DNA from 2 places in the Mycobacterium sp. smrl_JER01 genome. Region 2 is predicted to be linked to the other one. Evidence: riboswitches for the same ligand, from Rfam matches in the RefSeq annotation. Region 2 holds a riboswitch; the other holds the start of a gene.
What was found. A riboswitch is a leader RNA that binds a small molecule or an ion and turns the genes downstream of it on or off. The one in region 2 is predicted to bind guanidine.

Region 1: linked by a shared signal. The riboswitch ahead of ACNUDN_RS04030 (DMT family transporter) and the one ahead of ACNUDN_RS03455 (agmatinase family protein) in region 2 are both predicted to bind guanidine.

What each region holds. Positions count from the first base shown of each region.
Region 1 covers NZ_JBLXXK020000001.1:820,219-834,918, forward strand. The annotation lists gene ACNUDN_RS03995 (acyl-CoA dehydrogenase family protein) at 1-682, shown strand, start outside; gene ACNUDN_RS04000 (PIG-L deacetylase family protein) at 679-1,446, shown strand; gene ACNUDN_RS04005 (class I SAM-dependent methyltransferase) at 1,443-2,066, shown strand; gene ACNUDN_RS04010 (CynX/NimT family MFS transporter) at 2,199-3,416, opposite strand; gene ACNUDN_RS04015 (FadR/GntR family transcriptional regulator) at 3,464-4,129, shown strand; gene fadD8 (fatty-acid--CoA ligase FadD8) at 4,229-5,836, opposite strand; gene ACNUDN_RS04025 (long-chain-fatty-acid--CoA ligase) at 6,097-7,659, shown strand; guanidine-III (ykkC-III) riboswitch at 7,798-7,863, shown strand; gene ACNUDN_RS04030 (DMT family transporter) at 7,876-8,190, shown strand; gene ACNUDN_RS04035 (DMT family transporter) at 8,192-8,563, shown strand; gene ACNUDN_RS04040 (o-succinylbenzoate synthase) at 8,595-9,551, shown strand; gene ACNUDN_RS04045 (GlxA family transcriptional regulator) at 9,605-10,564, shown strand; gene ACNUDN_RS04050 (DJ-1/PfpI family protein) at 10,593-11,336, shown strand; gene ACNUDN_RS04055 (alpha/beta fold hydrolase) at 11,410-12,192, shown strand; gene menD (2-succinyl-5-enolpyruvyl-6-hydroxy-3-cyclohexene-1-carboxylic-acid synthase) at 12,195-13,829, shown strand; gene ACNUDN_RS04065 (DUF3592 domain-containing protein) at 13,826-14,374, shown strand; gene ACNUDN_RS04070 (DsbA family protein) at 14,335-14,700, opposite strand, start outside.
Region 2 covers NZ_JBLXXK020000001.1:709,156-723,855, reverse strand. The annotation lists gene ACNUDN_RS03460 (high affinity choline transporter 1) at 1-1,439, opposite strand, end outside; guanidine-I (ykkC/yxkD leader) riboswitch at 1,466-1,576, opposite strand; guanidine-III (ykkC-III) riboswitch at 1,699-1,764, shown strand; gene ACNUDN_RS03455 (agmatinase family protein) at 1,776-2,924, shown strand; gene ACNUDN_RS03450 (carbon-nitrogen hydrolase family protein) at 2,976-3,794, shown strand; gene ACNUDN_RS03445 (LmeA family phospholipid-binding protein) at 3,791-4,660, shown strand; gene ACNUDN_RS03440 (putative quinol monooxygenase) at 4,665-4,988, opposite strand; gene groL (chaperonin GroEL) at 5,004-6,653, opposite strand; gene ACNUDN_RS03430 (NAD(P)-dependent alcohol dehydrogenase) at 6,688-7,713, opposite strand; gene ACNUDN_RS03425 (iron-sulfur cluster assembly protein) at 7,710-8,444, opposite strand; gene ACNUDN_RS03420 (amidohydrolase family protein) at 8,450-9,490, opposite strand; gene mimD (propane 2-monooxygenase effector subunit MimD) at 9,566-9,907, opposite strand; gene ACNUDN_RS03410 (aromatic/alkene monooxygenase hydroxylase subunit beta) at 9,904-11,052, opposite strand; gene ACNUDN_RS03405 (2Fe-2S iron-sulfur cluster-binding protein) at 11,063-12,106, opposite strand; gene ACNUDN_RS03400 (aromatic/alkene/methane monooxygenase hydroxylase/oxygenase subunit alpha) at 12,174-13,802, opposite strand; gene ACNUDN_RS03395 (sigma-54-dependent Fis family transcriptional regulator) at 14,049-14,700, shown strand, end outside.

The sequences.
Region 1 (14,700 bases), 110 kb from region 2:
TGGCGGCCGGGCCGTACTCGACGGCACGAAACCATGGTGCTCCGGTGCCGGTGTGTGCTCGCACGCTCTGGTCACCGCAATGCTGCCGTCCGGGCAGCGGGGGCTGTACGCGGTCGATCTCGCCGACCCGGGTGTGCAGCCGCTCCCCAGTGCGTGGACCAACACTGGAATGTCTGAATCCGACACGCGGGCAGTGCGATTCGACTCCGCACCGGCTGTCGCGGTCGGAGCCCCCGGCCGGTATCTGAGCCGGCCGGGCTTCTGGCACGGTGCCGTCGGGGTGGCGGCGTGCTGGCTCGGCGGCGCCCGGGCGGTGGCCGCGACGTTGTACGAGCGGGTGCGGCACGGGCAGGTCGATGCGCACATCGCGGCCCATCTGGGCGCTGTGGACGCCGCGCTGACCGCAGCGGCGGCGACGCTGGCGGCGGCGGCGGTCGACGTCGACGCCGATCCTTCCGACCTCGGTGGCCGTGCCGAACTGGTGGCACGGCGGGCTCGCGCTGTGGTGGAAACGGCGGTCGACGAGACGCTCAGCCGCACCGCCCGCGCGCTCGGCCCCGCACCGCTGTGCGCAGACCCGGTGCACGCCAAGCGGGTGGCTGACCTGAGCATCTATGTGCGGCAGAGTCACGCCGAGCGGGACCTCGAACGTCTGGGTCTGGTTGCGGGCGAGGCAGCGTGACCATCGCGCAGCTGGACAATACCGCACGACTGGCGGCCCGTCCGCTCACTGGCGGTGGCACTGACGAAACAGTATGGGCGAGAGCAGGTTTGCGTCTACCTTCGCTGGACCTCACCGACTGTCGGGAGATGGTGGTGGTCGGGGCACACCCCGACGACGAGACGCTGGGATTCGGCGCCGCGGCCGCGACGTTGGCACAATCCGGTGTGCCGGTGCAGATCGTGTCCGCCAGCGACGGTGGCGCCGCGTTCCCGGGCGCGCCGCTGCTGCAGCGGTATCGGCTCGAGCGCATTCGGCGTGCCGAACTGTTCAGCGCGGCAACGCTTCTGGGTGTGTGCCCACCGATCTGTCTGGGTCTCCCGGACGGTCAGCTGGCCCAGCACGAGCAGCGGCTCGCCGATCTGCTGACCGAGATCCTGGCGCCCAGGCCGGCGGGCACCTGGTGCGCGGCGACATGGCGCGGCGACGGGCATCCCGATCACGAGGCGGTGGGCCGGGCGGCTGCGCAGGCGGCGCGCCGCACCGGAGCCGTCCTGGTGGAGTACCCGGTGTGGATGTGGCACTGGGCAGTGCCCGGTGACGATGCGGTGCCGTGGGAACGCGCCCACGCGCTGCGCTGCCCGCCGGCCGCGGTGGAGCGGAAAACGGCCGCCGCCGGGGGCTTTGCGAGCCAGTTCGGGATCCCGGCAGCCGGCGGTGACCCGGTGCTGCCGTCGTATGTCCTGCCGCGGCTCCTGGCGGTGGGTGAGGTGGCGTTCCGGTGACCTCCCGACTGCCCGACGGTTACTTCGACGCGATGTATGCGGCGGTGCCCGACCCGTGGGCGTTGGACACCCGATGGTATGAGCGCCGCAAGTACGACATCACCACCGCGCTGCTGCCGTTCTCCCGGTACCGATGCGCGTTCGAACCGGGTTGCTCGGTCGGGGTGCTCACCGAGAGATTGGCCGGTCGCTGCGACCACATCGTCAGCACCGATGTCAGCGTCGCGGCCCTCGATGCCACGCACCGGCGGTTGACGGCCGCGGGACTGCGCCGGCGGGCCACCTTGCTGCGCGGATCGGTCGATCAACCCTGGCCGCGCGGGCCTTTCGACCTGGTGGTGCTGTCGGAGATCTGCTACTACCTGCCGCCGGCGGCGTTGCGGGAGGTGCTGGATCGGGAGGTGCCGCGACTGCTGCCGAATGCGACGGTGCTCGCCGCCCACTGGCGCCACGATGTCGAGGACTATCCGATGAACGGGGACCGCGCCAACGAACTCATCGGCGCCACCGAAGGTCTGGCTCACCTGGGCGGCTATCGCGATGCCGATGTGGTGATCGACGTGTTCGACAACGCCGGCGCGACGTCGGTCGCGGCGCGCACCGCAATCCCCGGCGCCTGACCGCCTGACCGCCCGCCACGCGCCGAGCGTGCGTGTCTGCAGGCGACACGCCGCGCAATTCCCGAAGTTCACGCACGCTCGCCGCACACTTCACGCACGCTCGCCGCACGGCGCAGCTGCCTGTCGGCTCGCTCAGACGAAGCGTGCCCGCCCCGCCATCGCGCCGGCCACGATCTGCACCGCGTAGACCACCAGGAACATCATCCACGGCACCGTCCACCCGTGTGAGACGTCGTGCAGCAGGCCGAACAGGAAGGGTCCGGTACCTGCGATGAGATAACCGAAACCTTGCGCCATTCCCGATAATTGCGCAGTCTCCTCGGTTGTGCGGGCACGCAGGCCGAGCACCGCCAGCGCCATCGAGAACGCACTCATGCCGATACCGATCAAAACGCTCCACAGCAGTGGCTGCGCACCCGGGGCGACCATCAGGCCTACCGCACCGGCGAAGCCGAACACCCCGACGCCGACGATCCAGCCGCTCTGGCTGGGCCGCCGCGCGGCCAACGGAGCGACGATGAGCGACAACGGAACACCGATCAGGGAGGTCAGCCCGACCAACAGACCGGCATGCACTTTGTCGACCCCGTTGTCGATGAAAACTTCGGGGAGCCAACCCATCACGATGTAGGCCATGAAGGCCTGACTGCCGAAGAACACGGTGACCGTCCAGGCCAGCGAATTGCCGAGCATCGAGCGCCGGTCGGCTGTGGGGCGGGTGTGGGCTGCCCAGGCGTCACGGTGGCGTCGGGTCGCCGGTATCCATAGCGCGAGCGCCACGAACGACAGCACCGCCCACGCCGCCAGCGCCTCGCGCCAGCCGCCCAGCGGTACCTCCAGACCCGGGGTGGCCGCCGACCCGAGTGCTCCGCCGCCCTGCAGTGCGGCGGTGTAGACCCCGGTCATCAATCCGATCCGTGCCGGGAAGGAGCCCTTGATCACGACGGGGATCAAGACGTTGGCCAATGCGATGCCGGCGCAGGCGACCAGAGTGGCGCCCAGGACGACGTGGGGACCGCCCACGACCCGCAACGCGAGCCCGGCGGTCAGTGCGATCATCGCGGCCGAGATCGTGCGGCCGAGGCCGATCCGCGCTGCCAGCATCGGGGCGGCCAATCCTGCCCCGGCGAAACAGAGGGCGGGCAGCGTGGTCAACAGCCCGGCCCAGGTCGCCGACACCCCCAATTCGGCGCGCATGTCGCCCAGGACCGTGGCGACGCTGGTGACGGCCGGGCGCAGGTTCAGCGCGGTCAGTACGACGGCAAGTCCCAGCAGTACCCCGCCGGCCGTCGTGCCGACGCGGTCGGTCGCGTCGGTCCGCCCGGCGACGTCCTGCTGTTCGATGCGCATCTTGCTACCGTGCCATACATCCCATCATTGGTTGAAAGGGCGTGACTGTGCCATTGAACACTGCGCGACGGACAGGACTGGTCGATCAGGTCATCGAGCAGCTGCGCTGGGCCGTCGCCAGCGGGGAATGGCCGGTGGACGAGCGGATACCCAACGAATCGGTGTTGGTCGAGTCGCTCGGGGTGGGTCGTAACACCGTGCGCGAAGCGGTCCGCGCGCTCGCCCATGCCGGAATCCTCGAGGTGCGCCAGGGCGACGGCACCTACGTGCGGGCGACCAGCGAAATGTCCGGGGCGTTACGCCGACTCTGTGGCGCCGAGTTGCGTGACGTGCTGCATGTGCGCAGGGCGCTGGAGGTGGAGGGCGCCCGGCTGGCCGCCGCCCACGCGACGCCGGCCGACGTCGACGAGATGCGCGCGCTCCTGGCGCGCCGGGATGTCTGCGCGCGCGCCGCCGATACCGACGGATTCGCCCGCACCGACGCCGAATTTCACCTGGCGGTGGTGCGTAGTTCAGGAAACCAGACCCTCACCGAGTTGTACCGCGGGCTCCTCGAGGCGGTCACCGCCAGCGTCGCGACGATTCACCAGGAGCCTTTCGAGGTCGCCGATCACCGGATGCTGGTGGACCGCATCGCCGCCGGTGACGTCGAACGGGCCGCCCGAGTCGCCGGCGAGTTGATCGACGGCATCCTGGCCGAACTCGGGGCCTGACCGGAGCCCACGCGCGCTGGACGCGGGCACACTCCGACCAGACCGCGCGCCCGAGGACGTCGACACGCCGGCCCGGGTCCGCCCGGGCCGGGCCCGACGTCAGCCGACGGAACGTCCGGCGCCTTGCCAGAACTGCGCCCGTACCGCCTTCTTGTCCGGCTTGCCCAGCGCGGTGATCGGCACCGAGTCGGTGACGACGATCTGCTTGGGCACATGCACCGAGCCTTTGCGTTCCTTCACCGACGCCTGGATCTCGGCGATCATCGTCGCCACGGCGTCTTCCGAACCGTCGGCATCGGGCCGCAGCACCACCACGGCGGTCACCGCCTCGCCCCACTTCTCGTCGGGGGTGCCGATCACACACACCTGCGCGATCGACGGGTGCTCTGCCACAACGTCTTCCACCTCACGCGGGAACACGTTGAACCCGCCGGTGACGATCATGTCCTTGGTGCGGTCGACGATGAAGTAGAACCCGTCCTCGTCCTCGCGGGCGAGATCGCCGGTGTGCATCCAGCCGTCATGAAAAGTTCGCGATGTCTCGTCAGGCAGATTCCAGTAGCCGCCCGACAGCAGCGGACCCGCCACGCAGATCTCGCCCACCTCGCCCTGGGGTACGGGCTTGCCGTCCTCGCCCAGCAGTGCCACCCGGGCGAACAACGTAGGACGTCCGCAGGAGGTCAGGCGCTTGTCGTCGTGCTCCTTCTTGGACAGGTAGGTGATCACCATCGGGGCCTCGGACTGGCCGTAGTACTGCGCGAAGATCGGTCCGAACCGGCGGATCGCCTCTTTGAGCCGCACCGGGTTCATTGCCGACGCGCCGTAGTAGACCGTCTCCAGCGACGACAGATCGCGGGTGTGCGAATCCGGATGGTCCATCAGCGCGTAGATCATGGACGGCACCAGCATGGTGGCGGTGATCTTCTGCTCTTCGATGACGCGCAGCACCTCGGCGGGATCGAATTTGGTCAGCACGATGAGCTCGCCGCCCTTGACGATCACCGGGGTGAAGAACGCGGCGCCGGCGTGCGACAGCGGTGTGCACATCAGGAAGCGCGGATTCTCCGGCCACTCCCATTCGGCGAGCTGCACGGTGGTCATGGTGGTGATCGACTGCGTCGTGCCCATGACGCCCTTGGGCTTACCGGTGGTGCCGCCGGTGTAGGTGAGGCCGCCGATGTGGTCGGCCGGCAGGTCGGCGGCGACCAGCGGTCGTGGGGAGTACTTGGCGGCCTCGGCATTCAGGTCGACGGCGGTGACGCCCGCTTTGGCGAGCTCGTCGGGCACCGGCCCGATGGTGAGTACCTGCTTGAGGCTCGGCACCTTCTCCACCAGGCCCAGCGCACGCTCGACGAACATCGGGTTCGGATCGATGATCAGTGAGGTCACCTCGGCGTCGGAGAGCACGTAGGCGTGGTCGTCGAGTGAACCGAGTGGGTGCAGCGCGGTGCGGCGGTAGCCCTGGGTCTGGCCGGCGCCGATGATCATCAGCACCTCGGGACGGTTGAGTGACAGCAGGCCGACGGCCGCGCCGGTGCCGGCGCCGAGCGCCTCGAAAGCCTGGATGTATTGGCTGATCCGGTCGGCGAGCTCACCGCCGGTCAGTGTGGTGTCCCCGAGGAACAGCACGGGACGGTCCTTGTGGCGCTTGAGTGCGCCGACGGTGAGATGGCCGGAGTGGACGAAATGGCGCAGCTGATCACTCATGCCGACCAGACTAGAACGTGTTCCAATTTGAGTCAGGCGGTCCCCGTGAAAATGCGCCCGACGTGGTTGTTCGGCCAACTTGTGGGTGTGGATCCACGGCCGCCGAGATCACGCCCATCGGCCGGTCGCCTGGGCGCTCATGTGCGCCCGATGGCGCAAACCGGCTGTTCAAACCGCTTTCAGCGTGAAGCTGTGAATCCGTGGTCGACGATTGGGCGAATCCGGTCAGCGCCGCGCAGCTCCGTGGCACTCTTCTGACCATGGCCGATCTGCCCGAACCTCGATTTCTCGACGAACGTCTCGCTCACTGGGCCGCCAGCAAGCCCGACGGCGAAGCCATGGACTACCTGGACCGGTCATGGACCTGGTCGCAGTGGAACGACCGGGTACGCCGCCTGGCCGGTGCGCTCAAGGAACGCGGCATCGGCCGCGGCGACGTGGTGGCCTTCCTGGACAAGAACCACCCCGCATGCGTCGAGCTGACCTTTGCCGCCGCCTCGTTGGGTGCGGCGAACGCGATCATCAACTTCCGGCTGGCGGCCGATGAGCTCGACTACGTACTCAACGACTCGGGGGCCAAGCTGCTCCTCGTCGGGGAGGAGTTCAAAGCCTCGATCGACCGGATCCGCGACAAGCTGGTCAACATCGAACACGTCGTCACGGTCAAACCCGAGGGCGGCGACGAGTACGAGGCGATGCTGGAAGCGTCGACTCCCGTGGAGCGTTCCGCCGACGTCGAGCCCGACGACGTCTGCATCATCATGTATTCGTCGGGGACCACCGGCCGGCCCAAGGGTGTCGAGCTGACCCAGGCCAACATGATCGCGCACACCGTCAACGCCCACGAAGGCTTCGAGTTCGACGAGGGCGACAAGAACATGGTGTCGATGCCGCTGTTCCACGTGGGCGGATCGTCCTACGTGCAGTTCGGGATTCACGACGGCTTCCCGAGTGTCATGACGCGCGACGTCGACGGGATGACGCTGGCCGGGGCCATTCTCAAGGGCGCCAACCGGACGTTCCTGGTGCCTGCGGTGCTGGCCAAGGTGCTCGACGCCGGCGAGGACGCGGTCAAGCTGTTCGGCTCACTGAAGACGTTCGCCTACGGGGCGTCCCCGATGCCGCTGCCGCTGCTTCGGCAGGCGTTGCAGGCCTGGCCGAACACCGATTTCATGCAGGCCTACGGGTTGACCGAGCTGTGCGGCGTGATCAGCCACCTGCTGCCGGAGGCGCACCGCGATCCGGGCCGCGAAGAGCGGCTCTCCAGCGCCGGCACGTTGGTGCCCAACGCCGAGGTGCGCGTCGTCGACCCGGACACGCTCGAAGACGTCCCGACCGGTCAGCAGGGCGAATTGTGGTTCCGCTCACCGCAATTGATGAAGGGCTACCACAACAAACCCGAAGCGACCGCCGAGGCGATCACCGAGGACGGCTGGTTCCGCACCGGCGACGTGGGCCGCGTCGACGACGGTGGCTACATCTTCGTCGAGGACCGGCTCAAGGACATGATCATCTCCGGCGGGGAGAACATCTACTCCATCGAGGTCGAGCGGGTGCTGGCCGAACACGAGGCCGTCGTCGAGGTCGCGGTCATCGGGGTGCCGGACGACAAATGGGGTGAGGTGGTCAAGGCCGTCGTCGTCATCGAGGGCGAGGTGTCCGAGACCGAACTCATCTCGTTCGCCCGGGAACGGCTGGCGGCCTACAAGTGCCCGAAGTCCGTCGACATCGCCGAGGAGCTGCCGCGTAACCCCACCGGCAAGATCTTGAAAAAGGAGCTGCGCAAACCCCATTGGGAAGGCCGCGACCGCGCCACCGTCTAGGGCACCGCTGATCCGCCGACGTTCCGCCCCCCCTGACGCACCGGACCCGGGTCGCGGAGGTTCGACGTGCCGGAGAGATCGGTCACCATGTGTTTCCAGGACATGACCGGCCCGAAACCGTTGGGTAACGTGGCTGGTGCGGTACCCGATCCGGGTTGCCGGCGGACGAGGGAGCAGTACCCGCAGCGACAAGACTGACTCGCCGAGGAGGGTCTTGTGGCCTGGCTGGTACTCGTCGTCAGCGGTCTCTTCGAGGCTGTCTGGGCGACCGCCCTGGGGATGTCCGACAACTTCCGGCGACGGCGGCCGACACTCGTCGTCGTCATCGCGATGCCCGTCAGCCTGATCGGACTCGGGTATGCGATGACCTCGCTGCCCACCGGAACGGCGTACGCGGTCTGGGTCGGCATCGGTGCGACGCTGACGGTGCTGTGGGCCATCGTGACCAAACGGGAGGCCGCGTCCACGGCGCGGCTGCTGTTGCTCGGCATGCTGGTCGGCAGCGTGATGGGCCTGAAGGCGGTGAGCTGACATGCCCTGGGCGATCCTGATCCTGAGCGCGGTGCTGGAGGCGGTGTGGGCCACCGCGCTCGGCAAAACCGACGGCTTCACAGCGCCGGTAGCCACATCGGTGTTCGTGGCGGCGCTGATCGGCAGCATCGGCGGGCTCGGCTGGGCTGCCAAACACATTCCGATCGGCTCGGCCTACGCGGTATGGACCGGGCTGGGGGCGGCACTGACCGTCGGCTATGCGATGGCCAGTGGCGACGAGGCGATCTCGACGGCCAAGCTGTTGTTCCTGACCGGGATCATCGTTGCCGTCGTCGGCCTCAAGATGTTGCCCGCCGACGCGGACCGGCCCGCCGAGGTCGAGCGGCCCGCGCGGGTGCGTGTCGGGCGCTGAGGCACGATGAACGCTGAGGCACGATGAAGCGGTGTCCGAACTCGCCGACGTCCTCGACCGGCTGCACGTGGTGGCGCTGCCGATGCGGGTCCGGTTCCGCGGCATCACCACCCGCGAGCTGGCGCTGATCGATGGGCCGGCCGGCTGGGGTGAGTTCGGCGCATTCGCCGAATACCGGGCCCCGGAGGCCGCGCACTGGCTGGCGGCAGGCATCGAGGCGGCCTACCGCCCGCTCCCCGAGGTGCGGCGCACCCGGATTCCGATCAACGCGACCGTGCCGGCGGTGACCGCGGCGGACGTCCCTGCGGTGCTGGCCCGTTTCCCCGGTGCGCGCACCGCCAAGGTGAAGGTCGCCGAACCCGGTCAGTCCCTCGACGACGACGTCGCCCGCGTCAACGCGGTGCGCGCCGCGGTGCCGACGGTCCGGGTGGACGCCAACGGCGGATGGACCGTCGACCAGGCCGTGGTGGCCGCGCGGGCGCTGAGCGCCGACGGTCCGCTCGAATACCTCGAACAGCCCTGTGCCACGGTGGCCGAGCTGGCGCAGGTGCGACGCCGCGTCGACATCCCCGTTGCTGCCGATGAGAGCATCCGCAAGGCCGACGATCCGCTGCACGTGGTGCGCAGTGGTGCCGCCGACATCGCGGTGCTCAAGGTCGCCCCGCTCGGGGGCGTGCAGGCGATGCTCGACGTGGCCGCCCAGATCGACATCCCGATCGTGGTCTCCAGCGCGCTGGACTCGGCGGTCGGCATCGGTGTCGGTCTGGTGGCGGCCGGGGCGCTGCCCGCGCTCGAGCACGCCTGCGGCCTCGGTACCGGCGGCCTGTTCGTCGAGGACGTCGTCGCTCCCGTCGTCCCCGTCGACGGATACCTGCCCGCCACTGCCGTCACCCCCGACCCGGACCGGATCGCGGCCCTGGCCGCCCCGCCGGACCGGCGGCAGTGGTGGATCGAGCGGGTCCGGGAGTGTTTTCCACTGGTGTCCTGATCTGTGGGCTCCATGGCCTGGACGCCATCGCGGCGCTGGCCAACACTGAGTCCATGGTGCGCACGGTGCTCATCGTCGGCTTCACCGGCGTGCAGGCCCTCGATGTGGTGGGCCCGTTCGAGGTGTTCACCGGGGCCTCGCTGGTGGTGAGCGCACAAGGCGAGGACGGGTACGCGGTGCGGGTGGTGTCCGTCGGGGCGACGCCGGTGGGTACCGGCACCGGTCTGACCTTGATGGCCGATGCCCTGCCCGGACCGGATGCGCCGGTGGACACTGTGGTGCTGCCCGGAGGGTGGGGTGCCGAACAGGCCCGCGCGGACCGCGCCCTGATCGACTGGATCGAGGCCGTCGCGCCACGGGCCCGGCGAGTGGTCAGCGTGTGCAACGGCGCCGTGTTGGCCGCGCAGGCCGGACTGCTCGATGGCTGCGTCGCCACCACGCACTGGGCCTATGCCGCGCGACTCGCTGCCGAATTCCCTTCGGTGACAGTTGATCCCGATCCGATTTTCGTGCGCAGTTCGGAGAAGGTGTGGACCGCGGCGGGGGTCACCGCCGGCATCGACCTGGCGTTGGCGCTGGTCGAGGACGATCACGGAACCGAGACCGCGCAGACCGTCGCCCGCCACCTGGTGATGTACCTGCGCAGACCGGGCGGGCAGACGCAGTTCGCCGCGCCGGTGTGGATGCCGCGCGCTCGGCGCACCCCGATCCGTGACGTGCAGGCCGTCGAGGCCGAACCCGGCGGCGCGCACAGCATCGCCGAGCTGGCGCGCCGCGCCGCCATGAGCCCCCGGCACTTCACCCGCGTGTTCACCGACGAGGTGGGCGAGGCCCCCGGTGCCTATGTGGAACGGGTGCGCACCGAAGCGGCGCGCCGACAACTCGAAGAGACCGACGACACCGTCACCGTGATCGCCGCCCGCTGCGGGTTCGGAACCGCAGAAACTCTGCGCCGCAACTTCGTGCGCAGGCTCGGCGTATCGCCCGACCAGTACCGCAGAACATTCGCCTGACCCGTTCTGACCCCGAGAAGGAGACGCCGTGCAGATCGCGATCATGTTGTACCCGGGTTTCACCGCCCTGGACTTCATCGGACCCTACGAGAGCCTGCGATGGCTCCCGGACGCGCAGGTGCGGTTCGTCTGGCATGAGCCGGGTCCGATCGCCGCCGACTCCCAGGTGCTGTTGGTCGGCGCCACCCACAGCTTCGCCGAGACGCCGTCACCGGACATCGTGCTGATCCCCGGCGGGTTCGCCACCATGGAGCACGCCCGCGACGAGACCGTACTCGACTGGGTTCGGCGGGCACACCGGACCTCGACCTGGACCACGTCGGTGTGCTCGGGTTCGGTGATCCTGGCCGCCGCCGGCGTGCTGGACGGGAAGCGCGCCACCTCGCACTGGGCGGCGCTGCCGGTGCTCAGGACGTTCGGTGTGCAGCCGGTCGGCGACGAGCGGGTGGTGATCGCCGACGACAAGACCGTCACCGCAGCCGGGGTGTCGGCGGGTATCGACCTGGGGCTGTGGCTGGCCGGCCGTATCGGCGGGGAGGCCAAGGCCAAGGCCATCCAGCTGTCGATGGAATACGACCCGCGCCCGCCGTTCGACTCCGGGCACATGTCGAAGGCGTCGGCGTCGACGAAGGCGCTGGCGACCGCGATGATGGGCAAGGAGTTGGCCCGGCCGGCCGCGCTGGCCGCTTCGACCGGGCTGCTGTGGGATGCCGCGCTGGGGCGGATCCGGGCGCGGCGCTCCCGGCCGGAGTCGTCGAAATTGCGCAGCTGATCGTTGCCGCCCGAGGTGGAGCGACCGCGGGCGCGATCTCGGTGCGACCCGGTCTTCCAGTACCGTCATCCGGGTGAATTTGGCTTACGACGATCGCGGCGCGGGGGAGCCGGTGCTGTTCATCGCAGGTCGAGGCGGCGCCGGCCGCACCTGGCATCTCCATCAGGTGCCGGTGTTCGCCCGTGCCGGTTACCGGTGTGTGACGTTCGACAACCGCGGAATCGGTGCCACCGAGAACGCCTCGGGCTTCACCACCGAGACCATGGTCGGCGACACCGCGGCGTTGATCGAGAAGCTGGACCTGGCCCCGGTGCGTATCGTCGCGCTGTCGATGGGCTCCTACATCGCCCAGGAACTGATGGTCGCCCGCCCCGATCTGGTCCGGTCGGCGGTGCTGATGGCCACCCGCGGCCGCCATGATCGCACCCGGGACTTCTTCTGGCAGGGCGAACGTGCGCTCGCCGAATCCGGTACCGAGCTCCCGGTCGAGTTCGAGGCCAAAGTCCGTCTGCTGGAGAGCTTCTCGCCAAAGACGCTGAACGATGACAACGCGGTGCGGGACTGGATCGAGATGTTCACCATGTGGCCGCAGAAGCCCACGCCGGGCATGCGCACGCAGCTCGATATCGCACCGCAGGGCAGCCGGTTGTCGGCCTACCAGAACGTCACCACCCCGGCGCTGGTGATCGGGTTCGCCGACGATGTGGTGTTGCCGTCCTACCTGGGCCGCGAGGTCGCCAACGCGCTGCCCAACGGGCAGTTCCTGGAGATCCCGGGCACCGGTCACCTGGGCTTCATCGAGAAACCGCAGGTCGTCAACACCGCGATCCTCAACTTCTTCGCCGATACGCTGTAGTGGTGAACCCCTCGACGGCGCAGGCCCGGGTGGTCGTCGACGAACTGATCCGCGGCGGCGTCCGCGATGTCGTGCTGTGCCCGGGGTCGCGCAACGCGCCGCTGGCCTTCGCGTTGCACGACGCCGACCGCGCCGGTCGGCTGCGGCTCCATGTCCGTATCGACGAACGCACCGCAGGTTTCCTCGCGATCGGACTGGCGGTGGCCGAGCAGGCTCCGGTCTGTGTGGCGATGACGTCGGGTACCGCGGTGGCGAACCTGGGCCCGGCGGTGGTGGAGGCCAACTACGCCCGGGTGCCGTTGGTCGTGCTGTCGGCGAACCGGCCCTACGAGTTGCTCGGCACCGGCGCCAATCAGACCTTCGAGCAGCTCGGCTACTTCGGCACCCAGATGCGCGCCAACATCAGCCTCGGGCTCGCTGCCGATTCGGCGGACATGGAATCGCTCAACGCCCAATGGCGCTCGGCAACGTGTCGAGTCCTGGTGGCTGCCAAGGGTTCTCGTTCCGCCAACGCAGGGCCGGTGCAGTTCGACATCCCGCTGCGCGAGCCGCTGGTCCCCGATGCCGAGGAGCCGGCGGTGCCCTATGCGCCCGCAGGCCGCCCGGCCGGCAGGGCGTGGACGTTCACCCCCCCGGTCACCTTCGATCAGCCGCTGGACATCGACCTGAGCCCGGACACCGTGGTCATCGCCGGGCATGGGGCGGGTACCCATCCGAACCTGGCGCATCTGCCCACCGTGGCCGAACCGACAGCGCCGTACGCCCAGACCCCGTTGCATCCGTTGGCGCTGCGGCTGATTCGGCCCAAGCAGGTCATCATGCTCGGTCGCCCCACCCTGCACCGGCCGGTCTCCACGCTGCTGGCCGATCCTGCGGTGCCGGTCTTCGCGCTGACCACCGGACCGCGCTGGCCCGACGTGTCGGGCAACTCGCAGGCCACCGGCACCCGCGCCATCACCTCCGGTGAACCGGCGCCGGGCTGGTTGCGCCGGTGCGCCGAGGCCGACCGGCATGCGGTCGAGGCGGTGCGTTCCCAACTCGCCGAGCACCCGCTCACCACGGGGTTGCACGTGGCCGCCGCGGTCGCCGACGCGGTGCGGCCGGGCGATCAGCTGGTGCTCGGCGCGTCGAACCCGGTGCGTGACATCGCCCTGGTCGGGTTCAACACCGCCGGGGTGAAGGTGCGCTCCAACCGCGGCGTGGCCGGTATCGACGGCACGGTGTCGACGGCGATCGGGGCGGCGCTCGCCCACGAGCGCGGTGACGGACGCACGGTCGCGCTGATCGGGGATCTGACGTTCGTGCACGACAGCTCGGGTCTGCTGATCGGGCCGACGGAGCCCAGCCCGCGCAAGCTGACGATCGTGGTCTCCAACGACAACGGCGGCGGCATCTTCGAGCTGCTCGAACAGGGTGATCCGAGGTTCTCGGACGTGTCCTCGCGCATCTTCGGCACCCCGCACGATGTCGATGTCGGTGCTCTGTGCCGCGCCTACCACGTCGAGAGCCGCCAGATCGAGACCGGCCAGCTCGCCGAGGTGCTCGACGAGGACTTCGACGGCATGCGGGTACTGGAGGTCAAGGCCGACAGATCGTCGCTGCGGGCGTTGCACGCGTCGATCAGGGCAAGCCTGTGAATGAGCTTCGGGGTCGACTCACCGCGCTGTGGCAGATCGTGGTTCCGCATCTGCACGGTGAACCGGGAGAACCGCGCGGCGCGCGGATCCTGCGGCGGGTCCGCATCGGCATCGTGGTGGTGGCATGTCTGGTGACCCTGCAGTCGGTGCTGTTGGTGCTCGGCGCGTGGCGCAACGATCGGCAGATCGAACGTCATCTCGGGGTGGCCGAGGCCACCGTGCTCGACGCCGGTCCGCGCCGTTCGACGATCGAGTTCGTGACCCCCGACCGCGTGACCTACCGTCCCGAACTCGGCGTGCTCTACCCGTCGGAGCTGGAGAACGGTATGCGCATCTACGTCGAGTACGACGTCAACGACCCGAATCTGGTTCGCGTACAACACCGCAATGCCTCGCTGGCGATCATCCCGGCGGGGTCGATCGCGGTGGTCGGCTGGTTGATCGCCGGTGTCGCGCTGGCGGGCACTGCGCTCGTCGAACGCCGCGGCCGGGGATCGGTGACCGATCAGGAGTCGACGAGGTCGCTGAGCCAGTCGTCGTCGTAGATGTCGATCTTCTGACCGGTGCCGAGGTCGAACACCGTCGGGGTTCCGGTGTCGGTGCTGTCGATGTCGAACAGCAGCACGAAGTTGGTGTCGTCCATCGCCGCGACGTCGACGGCTTGGCCGCCGTCGGCGACGTGGTCGGCGACGGCGTCGGGCAGACCGGCACCGACTGCCATGTCGCGCAGTTCCTGGCCGGTGAAGGCCGCTCCACCGGGGTCCTGGTTGGCCCACAGCTCGTGCACGAAGCGTTGCAACTGGGTTCCTGTTCCCGCGGCGTCACCGACGACGTCGGTGGCCAGGAACAGGGCGTTGGCCACCGTGGACGA
Region 2 (14,700 bases):
TCGAGTCCGCGCAACGTCGCCGGCCTGGTCGCCAGCGCCACGACGACATAGGCCAGCAGCGAAGCCCCGAACGCGATGAAGGTCGGGTAACCGTCGAACGTCGCGTCGAAGAACCCGGTTTCGACGTAGAAGATGGTGTTGTCCACCCCGTACATCGTCGGTGTCATCGCGAACAGGCCGAGCCGCACCACCAGCCCCACCACGATGGCGGCCAGCGCGGCGGCCGCCGTCCCCCGCCGCCAGTACAGGCCCAGCACGAACGGCACGATCAAACAGGCCAGCAGCAGGTCGAACGCCAATGTCAACAGGATTCCGGTCTGCGGCACCTTGAGTGCGAACAACACCGACACCGCGGCCACCGGCAGCATCGCCCACCGGGTTGCCCGCAGCAGCGGGTCCGGTCTGCCCTCGACGTGTACACGTTTGACGTTGCCGACATTGCGGACCGCGACGGCGGCGGTGCCGAGAATCGCCCCGTTGGCGGTGCTCATCGATGCGCCGACGATGCCGGCGAGCACCAGCACGGTGAGCCCGATCGGGGCATAGTCGGCGAGCAGGACGAACAGCACCGGCCCGTCGCTGCCCTCCGGCACGACAGCGGTCGACGCCAAAGCCACCAGGGCGAACGGAATGCCGATCGCTGCTGCGCCGGCCGCGCCGATGAAACAGGCCCGGCGGGCGGTCTCCGGTGACCGGGCCGAGAAGATCCGCTGCATGAAGTCGATGGCCACGATGTCGCCGATACCCAGCGCGATCAGCGTCGCCCAGTTGATCGCGGCGCCCTGCGCCGGGTCACCGAGCTGTCCGAGATCGAACGGTCCCATACCCTCGGGAACGGTCAGCCCGTAGGTCACCGCGACCCAGATCAAGGTCGCGACCGCGGCCACCAGGATCAGGCTCATCTGCACGATCGCGGTGTAGGCGTCGGCGAGCATGCCGCCCGCGCCGGTGTAGAGCAACACGATCCCGGCGATCAACACCACACCCACCCAGTACGGGAAGCCCACGAAGTACTCGAACAGATACCCGCCCGCCACCAGGTTGCCCGCCACCAGGATCGCGAACGCCACGATCATCAGCGCCGACGAGACCATCTCCACCGGCCGGCCGAATCTCAGCCGGTAATAGTCGGGCAGCGTGGTCAGCCCCATCCGGTTCATCGGTTTGGCGAAGAAGATGCCGGTGATCAACAGGCACAGGCCCAGTCCGAGTGGCAGCGCCGCACCCGCCCAGAAACCGAACTCCGAGGACAGGTCGGTGTTGCCCAACGTCGCGTTGGTGTCCACCGCCTGCCCCATCAGAGCGGCCCCGACCAACGGCAGAGTCAAATTGCGCCCGCCGACAAGGAAATTCGTGCTGTCGCCACCCACGCGGCGGGCCACCGCGAGGCCGATCAAGGTGACGACGACAATGCTCAACCCGACACCGAGAAGAATCACCGGGAGCCTCCTGAACGTGCGCTGGAGTCTCCCGGGTTTTTGTCCCGCCGTGGAACGGTCGTGCTTCGGTGCCGGCCGCATGCACCTCTCGGACCAGACCCGGCCTGGTGGCCGACGGAACCCTAGGCGCGCCCCACACATGCGTGTGAGTCCACGTCAGGAAAGACCGTCCGCATTACGTGACGTCGCGCCGTGTGTTAACGCTGCGTTTCCTCTAGCGCTGGACAGGAATTCGGTGCCGTGCCAACAATGGTCTCAGGCGCGGCGAGTTCACCGCGCCCCGGACGAGGTGCGTCGTACCCGGTCTGCGACAAGACGGCGCGATGAGGAGAACTCATGTCCGATCGACTTGATCCGTCGCTACCCAACGCCGAAGGTGCGTGGGCCCAACAGGCCGAGGCCAGGCTCGGCGACCGTCGCCTCCGCGAGGAGATCGACCGAGGTCTCAGTTACGGACTCGAAGCCGCACCGACCATCAACGACCGCACCATCTCGACGTTCGTCCGCGGCGAGAAGCCCCACTTCGCCGGCGAGCGAGGCACATTCCTGAAGTGCCCGTTCGTCGAGGATGTCAACGAGGTCGACGACGCCGAGGTCGCGATCTTCGGCGTCCCACTCGACGCCGGCGCCACCTACCGGCCGGGAACCCGGTTCGGACCGCAGGGAATCCGCCGCTCCACCAACCTGTTCGGCACCTACAACTACGAATCAGGGGTCGATCTGCGTGAGCAGCTGAACATGGTCGACATCGGCGACGTGTTCACCATCCCCGGCAACCTGGAGAAGTCGTTCGACCAGATCAGTCAGGCGATGGCGCACGTCGCGCAGCGCGGGGTGATGCCGGTGGTGCTCGGCGGCGACCATTCGATCGGCTTCCCCACCATCCGCGGGCTCGCCCCGTACATGGACGGCAACATCGGCATCATCCATTTCGACCGCCACGTCGACACCCAGGAGACCGACCTCGACGAGCGGATGCACACCACGCCGTGGTTCCACGCCACCAACATCCGCAACGCTCCCGCAACCAACCTGGTCCAGATCGGGATCGGCGGCTGGCAGAGTCCACGCGAAGGGGTGAAGGTGGGCCGGGACCGCAAATCGACCGTCATCACCGTCGGCGATGTGGAACGGGTCGGCGTGGAGAAAATCGCGGAAATAGCGCTCGAGGTCGCGTGGAAGGACGCCAAGGCGGTGTATCTGTCGTTCGACATCGACGTCATCGACGCCGGGTTCGTGCCCGGCACCGGCTGGCCCGAGCCCGGTGGGCTACTGCCCCGGGAGGCGCTGAACCTGGTGAAGATGGTCTCCGAGCCCGGTCTGGCCGGTATCGAGGTCGTCGAGTGCTCACCGCCCTACGACTGGGCCGAACAGACCGCGCTGATGAGCTCGCGGGTCATCCTCGACAGCCTCGCCGCCCAGGTCCGGTCCGGCAAGCTCGGCCGCAAGGCCGCCAAGGCCGATCGGCCCGCCTGGGGCCCGTAACTAGACTCGCTGGCCATGGGCGTGCAGCAGCAAGAGGCCGCGCGGACGGCCATCCGGGTGGGCCTGGCCCAGATCCGCAGCGGAACCGATCCGACTGCCAACCTCGGCCTGGTCGAGGAGTACGCCACGCGAGCCTCCGAGGCCGGCGCCGCACTGGTGTTGTTTCCCGAAGCCACCATGTGCCGATTCGGGGTGCCACTGAATCGGGTCGCCGAACCGTTCGACGGGCCGTGGGCCTCGGCGGTCCGGGAGATCGCCGCCCGCGCGGGCATCGTGGTGGTGGCGGGGATGTTCGTGCCGTCCGGGGATGGGGTGCGGGTCACCAACACGCTGATCGCGACGGGCCCCGGCGTCGAGGCCAGGTACGACAAGATCCACCTCTACGACGCGTTCGGTTTCACCGAGTCCAGAACCGTCGCGCCGGGCCGTGAACCGGTGGTCATCACCGTCGACGGGGTGCGGATCGGTCTCACGCTGTGTTACGACATCCGCTTCCCCGAGCTCTACGTCGAACTGGCCGAACGCGGGGCCGAGATCCTCACCGCGCACGCGTCGTGGGGAACCGGTCCGGGCAAACTCGACCAGTGGACGCTGCTGGCCCGCGCCCGCGCCATCGACACCAACAGTGTGGTCGCCGCGGTGGGCCAGGCCTATCCCGGCGACGAGATCGCCGCGCTCGGACCGACCGGGGTGGGCGGCAGTGTGGTGACCTCGGCGCTCGGCGAAGTGCTGGCCTCGGCGGATGCGGACCCGCAGCTGCTGATCTGTGATGTCGACCTGGAGAGGATCCGCAAAGCCCGTGAGACGGTCGCGGTGTTGCGCAACCGCTCAGGTTTCGCTCATCGCGGTAGGGCACAATCGCTGGCGTGACTGATCCCTGGGCCCGTCCGCCGCAACAGCCCGGCCCGCCGCCGCAGTTTCCGCCGGGCCAACCCCCCGGCCAGGTGCCGGGTGCGGCACCTGCCACACCGCAGGGAGGTTCCTCGTTGCCGGCGAAACTGAAGAACCTGTTCAGCGATCCGCTCTCGATCGTGCTGGTCGTCGTGATCGTGCTGGCGCTGGTCTTCGCCGGACTGCTCGGCGGGGAGCTCTACGCCCGCAACCGGGCCGACACCGTCGTTGCGGGAACCGTGGAGTGCGTCGTCCAGGACGACGCCACCGCCTCGTTCGGCGTGCTGCCGCCGTTCCTCCTGCAGCACGTGTCGGGCCACTACACCAACATCCGCATCGAGACCGCCGGCAACCAGATCCGCGACGCCAAAGGTATGAAGGTCAACCTGGACATCAACGATGTGCGCCTGGAGGACACCCCGACCGGAGCCGGCACCATCGGTTCGCTGGTCGCCAACATCACCTGGAGCACCGAAGGCATCAAGCAGACCATCCAGGGGGCCATCCCGCTCGTCGGAAGCTTCGTGACCGGGGTGACGACCAACCCGAACGACGGCACCATCGAACTCGAGGGTGCCCTCGGCAGCATCACGGCTCGCCCGACGGTCGCTGACGGTGGTATCGCATTGCAGGTGCAACGGGTCACCGGCCTCGGCTTCACCCTGCCCCGCGAGGCCGTGCAGCCCGCTTTGGACGCGTTCACCTCACAACTGACCCAGGACTACCCGATGGACATCCGCGCCGATTCCGTCGAGGTCACCGATTCCGGTGTGGTGAGCCAATTCTCGACCCGCAACGCGTCGATCCCGAAGCAGACCGACGACCCCTGCTTCGCCGGGCTGTAAGGGGTCAGTCGATCTGCAGCTCCCCCATCGGTGACCACCCGTCGGCGGAGATGTCGGCATGCACGATACGTGGTGTCGCCCGCAGGGCTGGTCGCATCGCAGCCAGTCCTGCGGCGAAATGGTCCGAGGACACATGTGCCACACCCGCCCGCTGATCCCGGAATGCCTCCACCAGAACGTATTCCGACGGATTGTCCAAACTGCGTGACCAGTCGAACCAGAGGTTGCCATCCTCGGCACGCGTCGCGGCGGTGAATTCCTCCGTGATCGCCGGCCAGGACTCTCGGAAATCCTCGGACACCTCGAATTTCACCACAATGAAGATCACCGCGGGTCGCTCCTTCTAGTAGATGTTCGAGGGGCGGACCATACCTTCGGCCAAGTCACCGAAGCCGGGTGCCATGATCGCACCGGGGTTGCCCACGACCTGCTCGACGATCGCCGTCTCGGTCGTGATCAGCAGCGCGGCAATTGATGCCGCACTCTCCAACGCGGCCCGGGTCACCTTCAGCGGATCGATCACGCCCTCGTCGAACATGTCCCCGTACTCTCCTGAGAGCGCGTTGAATCCGTGCCCCAACGGCAGATCCTCGACGATCTGCACCACATCGTCTCCCTCGAATCCCGCATTGTGCGCGATCCAGTGCAGCGGCTCGGCCAGCGCCCGGCGCACGACCTGCACACCGATCGCTTCGTCGCCGGGCAGCGTCACCGCGGCCAGGCAGCGATGCGCCTGCGCCAACGCGGTACCTCCGCCGGAGACCACCCCCGCCTCCACCGCGGCTCTGGTCGCGGCCAGTGCGTCCTCGACCCGCAGCATCCGCTCCTTGAGCTCGACGCTGGTGGCACCGCCGACCCGGATCACCGCGACCCGGCCCGTCAGCCGCGCGATCCGCAGGTCAAGGCTGTCGCGGTCGGCGTCAATTCGGGCCCGCTCCCGTTGCGCCTCGAGCTGCCCGATCCGCGCCGCCACCCGCGGGGCGTCACCGTGAGCGCCCACGATGGTCGTGCTGTCCTCGGTGACGGTGATCCGGTCGCACGACCCCAGATGGCCCGCCGTCACCTCACCCAGCTCCAGGCCGGTGTCCTTGGCGATCACATGCCCGCCCAGCGCAACGGCAAGATCTTCCAGTTCGGCGACCCTACGGTGCCCGAACCCCGGCGCTCGAACCACAACCGACCGCATCGTGTGGTGCATATTGCCGCCGACGAGCAGCTGCAGCGCGGGACCGTCGACGTCCTCGGCGAGCACCATCAGTGGACGATCGGCGCGTTTGGCTGCTTCGATCGTCGGCATGATCTCCTGCACCGCGGTGATCTTGTTGTTGGTCAGCAGTACCAGCGGATTGTCCAGAACCGCTTCCATCCGATCCGGGTTGGTGACCATATAGGCCGAGGTGTAGCCGTGGTCGAACTCGATACCGTCGACAATGTCCACGCTCAGGCCCAGGCAATCGCTCTCCTCGGTGGTGATGACGCCGGCCTCGCCGACCCGCTCGACCGCCGAGGCGACGACCTCACCGATCGCATCGTCGTCGCTGGCCGCCAGCGTCGCGATACGCAGCAGATCATCTCGGCCGCCCACCGCTACTGCGTGTTCGGTCAGCGACCACAGCACCAGCGGGACGGTCTTCTCGATGCCGCGCCGCACCCGCATCGGGTTGGCTCCCGCGTCGACTGCGCGCATCCCTTCGCGCACCATCGCCTGGGCGAGCACCGTCGCGGTGGTGGTGCCGTCCCCGACCAGCCCGTTGGTACGCATCGCCACCTCCTTGACCAGCTGGGCTCCCATGTTCGCGAACGGATCGCCCAGCTGGATCTCCCTGGCGATGGTGACGCCGTCGTTGGTGATGGTGGGCGGACCGGTGAGCTTCTCCAGTACTGCGTTTCGGCCCTTCGGCCCGAGCGTCACCTTGACGGCGTCGGCGAGTGCGTTGACCCCACTCTCCAATCGGGTCCGCGCATCGCTGTTGTACCGCAGCTCCTTTGCCATGGTGTGTGTCCTTCCTTGTCGTCGAGGTCAGCGCTCAGGGCACCAGAATGGCGCGGCCACGAACTCGGCCGGCATCGAGATCGTCTATGGCGGTTTGGAATTCGTCGAGTGGATACTTGTGAGTGTGCAGAGTGACCTTGCCCTGGGCGGCCAACGCCATCAGGTCCTGTAGATCGTTGTACGAGCCGACGAGGTTGCCGATGAGGTTGATCTCGGTGCTGATGATGTCGATGGTTGGTATGTCGATGTTCTCGCCGTAACCGACGACGTAGTAGTTACCGGCCCGGCGCAGCATCGCGACGCCTTCACGGGTCGCGCCGCCCTCGCCGACGAAATCCAGGACGGCTTCGGCGCCGTGTCCGCCGGTGAGCTCCAAGATCTGCTCGACATGGTGGCCGTCGGCGACGATCCCATCGTCGGCGCCGATGTCCTCGGCCAGGGCCACTGCAGCGGGATTTCGATCGACGACGACCACCCTGGTTCCCGAGATGGCTTTGAGCACTTGGATTCCGATATGTCCCAGTCCCCCCGCCCCGATCACCACACAGGTGTCGCGGGGTCCGGTGGCACGGGCCACCTTGGCCGCGGCGTGATAGGCCGTCAGCCCCGCGTCGGCCAGGGCCGCGACGTCGGCGGGCTCCAGCGAATCATCGATCTTCACCACGCTGCGAGCCGTGGTCCGCAGGTACTCCGCGTAACCGCCGTTGGTGTCGATGCCCGGGAACTGGCTGCTTTCGCAGTGCACATCGTCACCCGAGCGACAGGCGCGGCACAATCCGCAGGTGATCAACGGATGCAGGATCACTTTGTCCCCCACCGCGACATTGGTCACCGCAGCACCCACGGCGTGCACCCAACCGGCGTTCTCGTGGCCGATGGTGTAGGGCAGGTTCACCCCGGACTTCTGCTCCCACTGGCCTTCGAGAATGTGCAGATCGGTGCGACACACCCCCGCCCCACCGATACGGACGATGACGTCCAGCGGTCCCTCCACGACCGGTTCGGCGATCTCCTGCAGCTGCAACTTGGTGTGGTACCCGACCACCTGGACCGCCCTCATGGCAGCTCCTTCGTTCTGTTGTCGACGATCTTGGGCATGACTGTGGCGCCGTCCTCGTAGCGGGTGGCCAGCAAGCCGCGGCAGAAATGTGTGTTGCCCTCCATGGAGATCCGCACCGACCGCGCGAACCGCAGCCGCATCGGGACCTGCTCGGGGGGTAGTGCCTGCCCGTCGTCGCCGACCACGACGCGACTGTTCGGGCAGATGCTGAGACCGAGCGCGAATCGCCGTCGCAGCAGTGCCGACTTGTCGCGGCCCGCGGGCAGATCGTGCAGGGTGATCCGATGAATATCCCCTTCGGCCAGCCGATCCCGATTCATCAGCCGAGTGACACAACGCTCCATTGCGGCCGAATGGGCTTTGCGTGCAAACGTGCGTCGCAACTCGTCGAGGCTGTCCTGGGCTTCGACGCCGAAGGTGCCGACGTAGCCGGCGCCCGCCGCCAGGCCGGCGTTGATCTTGTGGCTGTCGTGGTGGTCGTCGAGCAGGACCCTGACCTCGCCGGCGTCCTCGACCACCTGCAGCGCATCGAGCGCGTCGGAGGCCATCAGATAGGCGAAGTTGGGCGAGCAGAACGCCGTCGGCAACCGCAGGTGCACTTCGACACCGGTGTCGTCGAGCGTGACCGACCGCACGAAGCCCAGATCGGTGATCGGCTCGTCGAGTTCCGGATCGGTGATTGTCGACAATGCTGCCAGCACGTCGTCGATGACGCCGGTCCGCGCCATCATGGCCGTCACAGCGGCACCGCCTCTTTGGCACCTGCGGCGACCTCGACCTGGTCCTGTCCGGGCGTGGGGAGCTGCAGTTCGGCGGGCACCGGCAGGTCGTAGAGCGCCGCGGCGTTCAGCCCGAGGATCTTGCGCTTCTGGTCGGTGGTGATGGGTGCATACTCGGTCATGTCCTGCGGGATCTGGAAGTCGACGAACTTCTCGATCAGCCACTTCGGGGTCCACAGCGCGTAATCGCTGGCGAACAGGATCTTGTCCTCGCCGATCCAGTACAGCAGCTCGCCGATCACCTGGGCGAAGTACCGCGGCCGGGAGTGGATGAACGGAATCGCGACCGCCAGACCGCCGTAGACGTTGGACTCCTGCGTCGCGATCCAGCAGAAGTCCTCGAGCCGGGGTAGCCCGCAGTGCTCGACGATGAAGTTCAGCTCGAGGTAGTCGGTGGCCACCTTGTCGATGTCGGCGACGTCGAAAGCGTCCCGGTCCAGCGGCCGGATAGTCGGCCCCTTGTGCACGTGGACGTTCTTGATGCCCAGCTCGATGCATTCTTCGAGGTAGCGTCGCGACCATGGGTCGTCGAGCTTGTAACCGCGTGAATCTCCGTGCCATTCGGCGGTGTAGAGCTTGACACCTTTGAGGTTCATCCGATCGGTGTCGCGGCGCAGCTGTTCCAGACCCGACTCGCCGTAACGCGGATCGTAGGCGTGGTTATAGGTGAGCCGATCCGGGTGCCGTTGCGCCAGCCCGAACGCCTCCTCGGTCTGACCGAAGTTGTTGACGTAGAAGTCACTGAGCAGTGTGGCCTGGAAGATGGCGTGGTCGACGTAGCCGTCGACGAACAGGTCACGCATCAACCGCTCGCCGCCGTAGTAGGTGTAGGTGTCGTAGTCCCACACCTCGGACTCAGGGCTCAGATTGCGGTGATAGTCGTAAAAGCAGTCGATGAACTGCCTGCCGTGGATGTTCTTGTGATTGCTGGAACGGCCGTCCCAGATGTGGACGTGACCGTCGACGATGAAGTACGAATCGCCGTCTTTCTCATACATTCGGGCTCTCCTGATCTCGTGTGGGCTCTCGCTGCGGTCACGGGACGATGACCCCGGACAGCAGTGCGTTCATGGCTACCGGGCGGTGAGGTCGAACCCGATGTACTCGGCAGCATCCTCGGGGCTGGCGAACAGCAAGGTCCTGTCATCGAGGTGGACCATCCGGCCGTAGTGGGTTGAGCTGATCTCCTCGAAGATCGCCCCGTCGAACTCCTCGCCGAGCGCCTCGGTGAGTTCGGCGTAGTCGAATTCGATCAACCTGATGCCGTCGACGCGGATCATCGAGGGGTATTCGGTGAGTTCCACGCCTTTCTTGCTCCCCATGACATCGGCCACCACCCGCCCAACCGGGGTATTCATCAGCGTGACGCCGCACTTGTTGGAGAACTCGGTCGTCGACCCGAACTGCATGGTCATTTGGTGTGCTCCTTCTTCTCGGATGCGGTGTCGCTCTCGGATGCGGTGTCGTACTCCAGCCCGATCGAGTGGAGCAGGGAGGAGAACTTCCCTTCGGCTGCACTCAGGCTGCCGGCGAAGGTGACAGCCTTCTCCGCGGGCTGCGACCACAGCGGCTGCAGCGAGCGCGCGGCCGCCAGACAGCGCGGCACCCAGGTGTCCAGCCATTGGGTGAACAACGCCGTGTTGGCGTCGCCGTACTGCTCGTCGCGGGTGAGGATCCGGAACAGGTTGCGGGTGTAGGCGACGTCGCGGTCGTAGTCGTGTTCACCGGTGCCGACGATGGTGGGCGTGATGTAGTCGCCATTACGAGCGGCGATCTGCATCACCAGCTCGCTGCGGAACAGGGACCCGACGAGCTGCTCGAAGACGATGTTGGTGGCGAACAACAGCTGACACCAGTCCCCGACCGCGGTCAGCTGTTCGACGACCTCGCGGGTCGGTTGCCAGTCCGGCGCTGACTGCCAGACCTGTTTGTGTGCTTGTCCGTCGAATCCCCCGTCCTCCCCCACCTCTTCGGAGAGGTCGAGGTTGAACAGCGCCAGGTCCTGGGCGAACCTCAGCTTGTGGGCGGCGTTGACCGCGACCGCGGTGTTGATCATGTTGGTGGGACCCGACCGCTGAATGGACGTGAACACGTGCAGAGCCAGGCCGTTCTCGGCATGCATCCATGCGCCGAGGTTGTTGGCCAGGAACCGCAACCAGGCCGAGTTCCAGCCGTCGTAGGCGCGGGCACGCTTGGCGTTCTTCAGACACAGCTCGACCTGGCGCACCACGGCTGAATTATTGCGATAGATGGTCTGGTCCCATTCCTCGTTGGGATCCAGAAAGGCGTGCCAGTCCGACGATTTCGCGTCCGTCCACTCCTGCGGATAGCCGCCCGGCCCGTCGCCGAATCCGTAGATCCAGCCCTGGGACAGATGTCGTTCCGGATCGGGCTGCACATCGACGGTGACGTCTTCGTACATCGTCGCGCGCATCTTGGCCGGCTTGTAGTACGAGTACGTGCGGCTGCGCGAACTCGGGAACTCCAGCGCACCCGCCTCCGAGTCGGTGAATTCGATCTTGGGGAAACTGCGTGGTTTTGGCGCGGTTGGGGCGGACATGAGTGACCTTTCAGTCGAATGCAGGGCTGGTGAACTTGTCGTAGAAAATCTGGTCTTTGGGTACGGCCTGGGATTCGAGCAGTGCCAGGGCGGCATCGACCATGGGCGGCGGGCCACACAGGTAGATCTCGGATCTGGCTATCGCAGGTTCGTTGGCCGCGACCACATCGGTGACATTGCCGGATTCGACCCGCAGATGGCCGGGAAGCTCGCCGTCGATCTCCTCCGACAAGCAGGCGATGAACTCGAAATCATTGAGCCCCTTGCCGATTTGTGTGATCTCGTCCAGATAGAACAGGTCGGCTGCGGTGCGCGCACCGTAATAGAACCGCACCGGGCGAGGGCAGGACGTCTCGCCCATGTGCCGCAGCAGCGACAGGATGGGCGCCATCCCGGCTCCCCCGCCAACGCACACCACCGGCAGCACATGGCCGTCTTTGAGTGTGAACGAACCATACGGACCGGTCAGGCTGATCTCATCGCCGGCGGCGAGCCCGCCGTCCAACAGGCTTGCGAACTTGCCTCCCGGATACTTCTTGATGAGAAATTCCATTCGGCTGGAATCTGCTCCGGTGGTGGCCATCGAGAAAGAGCGGTGTTCGTCGCTCCCCGGGATGTGGATGTCGGCGTACTGACCCGGCTTGAAATCGAACGCTGCCGGTGCGACCGCCTCAAGGTGCAACGAGACGATGTCCCGAGTCATCGGGACCAGGGCGGTGATACGGGTGCGCACGTCCTGGATGGGGATGCCGCCGAGGAGTTCGTCCTCGTCGAAGTTCAACAGCTCGACCGTGCAGTCGCCGTATGCATGCGATTTGCACAGCAGCACATACCCTTCCTCCACCTCGGCGTCGTTACAGGCGAACGTGGAGTAGTCAGCCATCTGGATGTCGCCCTCGAGGACATAGGATTTGCAGGCCGAACAGCGGCCCTCCCGGCAGCCGTGCATGAGGTGGACGCCCTGACGGAACGCTGCATCGAGGATGTTCTCGTCCTCGGATACCTGGATCTCGATGCCGACGGGTTCGAAGTTGATGCGGTGTGAATCAGCCATGTCTGTCTCCTGCAATGTCGGTGGGCGGCGCGGTTGGGGATACACGCGCCGCCCACCGCCGTTGTTCTCAGGCGGGGACGCCGCCGGCCCGGTAGTCGGCGAGGTGGGCCTCGCGTTCGGCGTCCGACATCTGGTTCAGCAGAACGTTGGGGCTGTTGAACACGTTGCCGCGGATGTTGTCGAGGGTCCACATCTTGGTCGGGTCCAGATCCAGATGCGGCTGCGGGATCAGGGTCTTGCCGTCATCGCGGACGTAGCCCAGGTCCGCGACGATGTCGGCGAGGTCCTTACCGTGGTGCAGCGTCTCCCACTCCCGGAAACCGGTCAGCCGGCCCATGTTCGGGGTTGGACGGCCCTCGTACTCGCCACGGAAGGCCACCGCGTCGGTCCAGTGGCAGGTTTCCGAACAGTAGGTGCGCCACTGCCCGTCGACCTTGTCGACGACCATGTCCTGGCGCACCAGCGCCGGCACCATGCACGTCCAGCACCGGTGCGGATACTGGTAACCGACCTCCTCGAACGCAATCGGCTTGTTGCGCCCCGGATAGGCCAGCCGGTTGTAGTCCTCCCACCAGCGACCGAACTTGTTGTACCAGCCGGGGTACTTCTCTTCGAACCACTCGAAGTCCTTGTCGGTCATGGCGTCGATGCGCCAATAGTTGACCGGCCAGCCGGTGGCGAAGAAGCGGGCAACCTCGTGCACATAGTGCTTGTCGACGATACGTTTCCACGCCTCCTCAACCAGGTCGTGCGGGATGGTCAGCCCGTACTTCTCCAGCGGCAGAAGGTAACTGCGGTAATAGTCGTCGTAGATCCAGCGCCGCCACATTTCGGCGTAGCTCTCGCGGTCCTTGCGGCGGTCCTTGGTTCCGTACTCGATGAAGGTGCCGATGGCGGCGTCGACCACGCAGTGGTTGTTCCACCACGCATAGCGCAGATCGCGCTCCAGCAGCGGACGGTTGCGCTCATCGGCCAGCGCCATCAGCAGGATCGAGTAACCGTTGGAGATGTGGCGGGACTCGTCGGACTGCACCGAGTGGAACACCGTCGGCAGCAGATAGTCGCCGTTGGCGGCGGCCTCATCCGGCATCGCGACGAAAAGTGTGTTCGTGAAGGCGGTCTCGGCGACGACGGTGAGGTAGATATTGGCTGCGGTGATCGCGTCTCCGGTGATGAAGCCCTCACCGAACTGCCTGCCGATGGTGCCCGCGTAGTTGTTCGCGAACGCCTTCTCGGTGATGTCGAAACCGGCGGGGTCGATGTAGTTGTTCATATAGAGCTTCTTGAGGTTCATCTGGATCGTCGAATGCCGGACCTCGTCGATCATCTGGACCGCCAACCCGTTGTGGATCTCCGGATTCGGTACGGCGTCGATGGCCATCGGCATCGCGCGGGCCGCCGAGATCTCCGGGAAGGGGATGATCGACAGGAACAGCTTCTGCCACTCCAGCCAGCGCTGCTGGACCTGACGGAACATGTTGCCGCGGATGGCGCCGTCCATGGCGCCGTAGACGCGGTTGTCCTTCTCCTCCTCCATCGGGAAGTACGACCGCATGATCTGCTTGAGCGGATCCTTCTTCGGAGCCTTCTCGAACGTGTAGTCGGTTCCGAAACGGGTGGCCGGCGTGGCGAATGTCGGTTCCCACGACAACTCGGTGATCTTCGCGTGAGCCTTCGTCAGGCTTTGCCTACTCAAAGTGCGCCTCCTGGCTGCGGGCCGGTCTGACGCCGGCGTCGAGGACGGTGGGATGTGCGTGATGCGGTGGAGCGCCTCCGATACAACCGGGCGAGCTGACTCATAGACGTCTCACTATGAGACGTGGATCACACTCATCGAGCCGTCCGCTCCGCTGCGCCGGAAATCTCAAAATGAGACGCCGCGCTGCGCGGACACGCCTAGGCTCCCCCCAGCAGCCCATACCGACCGAGGTAGCGCCCAACCATGGTCAACGATGCCCACGCCGCCGATGCGCAACGGGCGAGGGAGCAGTTCCTCACCGCCGGCGCTCTGTTCACCGACGCCGTCGCCCCTGGTGTGCTCAACTCCTGGCGCCGCTCACGCGACCTGCAGGTTCATCCGGATCGCGTCGACCTGCCGTACGTCCGTGAACCCGACTCCGACACTCCCCTGACCCACGCCGCGGCCCCGGTGCTGCGCCGGATTGCCGACGACCTGTCCGCCCAGTCCGTCAGCGTGATCCTCACCTCGGCCGACGGTCTGGTTCTCGACCGGATCGCCGCCGATCCCCGGATCGGGCGCACCCTCGATGAGGTCCGGCTGGCCCGCGGATACAGCTACGCCGAGCGTTTCGCCGGGACCAACGGGATCGGCACCACGCTGGAGACAGGCGCCCCGGCCTTCATCCGCGGCAGCGAGCACTATGTCGGGACCTTGGGCCGGCTGGCATGTGCCGGCTCGCCGGTCCGTGATCCGATCACCCGCAGGATCCTCGGCGTGGTCGACCTGACGTGCTGGGCCGATCACGCCGACCCACTGCTGTTCGTGCTCGCCAAGAGTGCGGGCAGCCAGATCGAGGACCGTCTGCTCACGATGCGCAACGAGACCGAGACCCTGCTGCTCGACGCCTACCTGA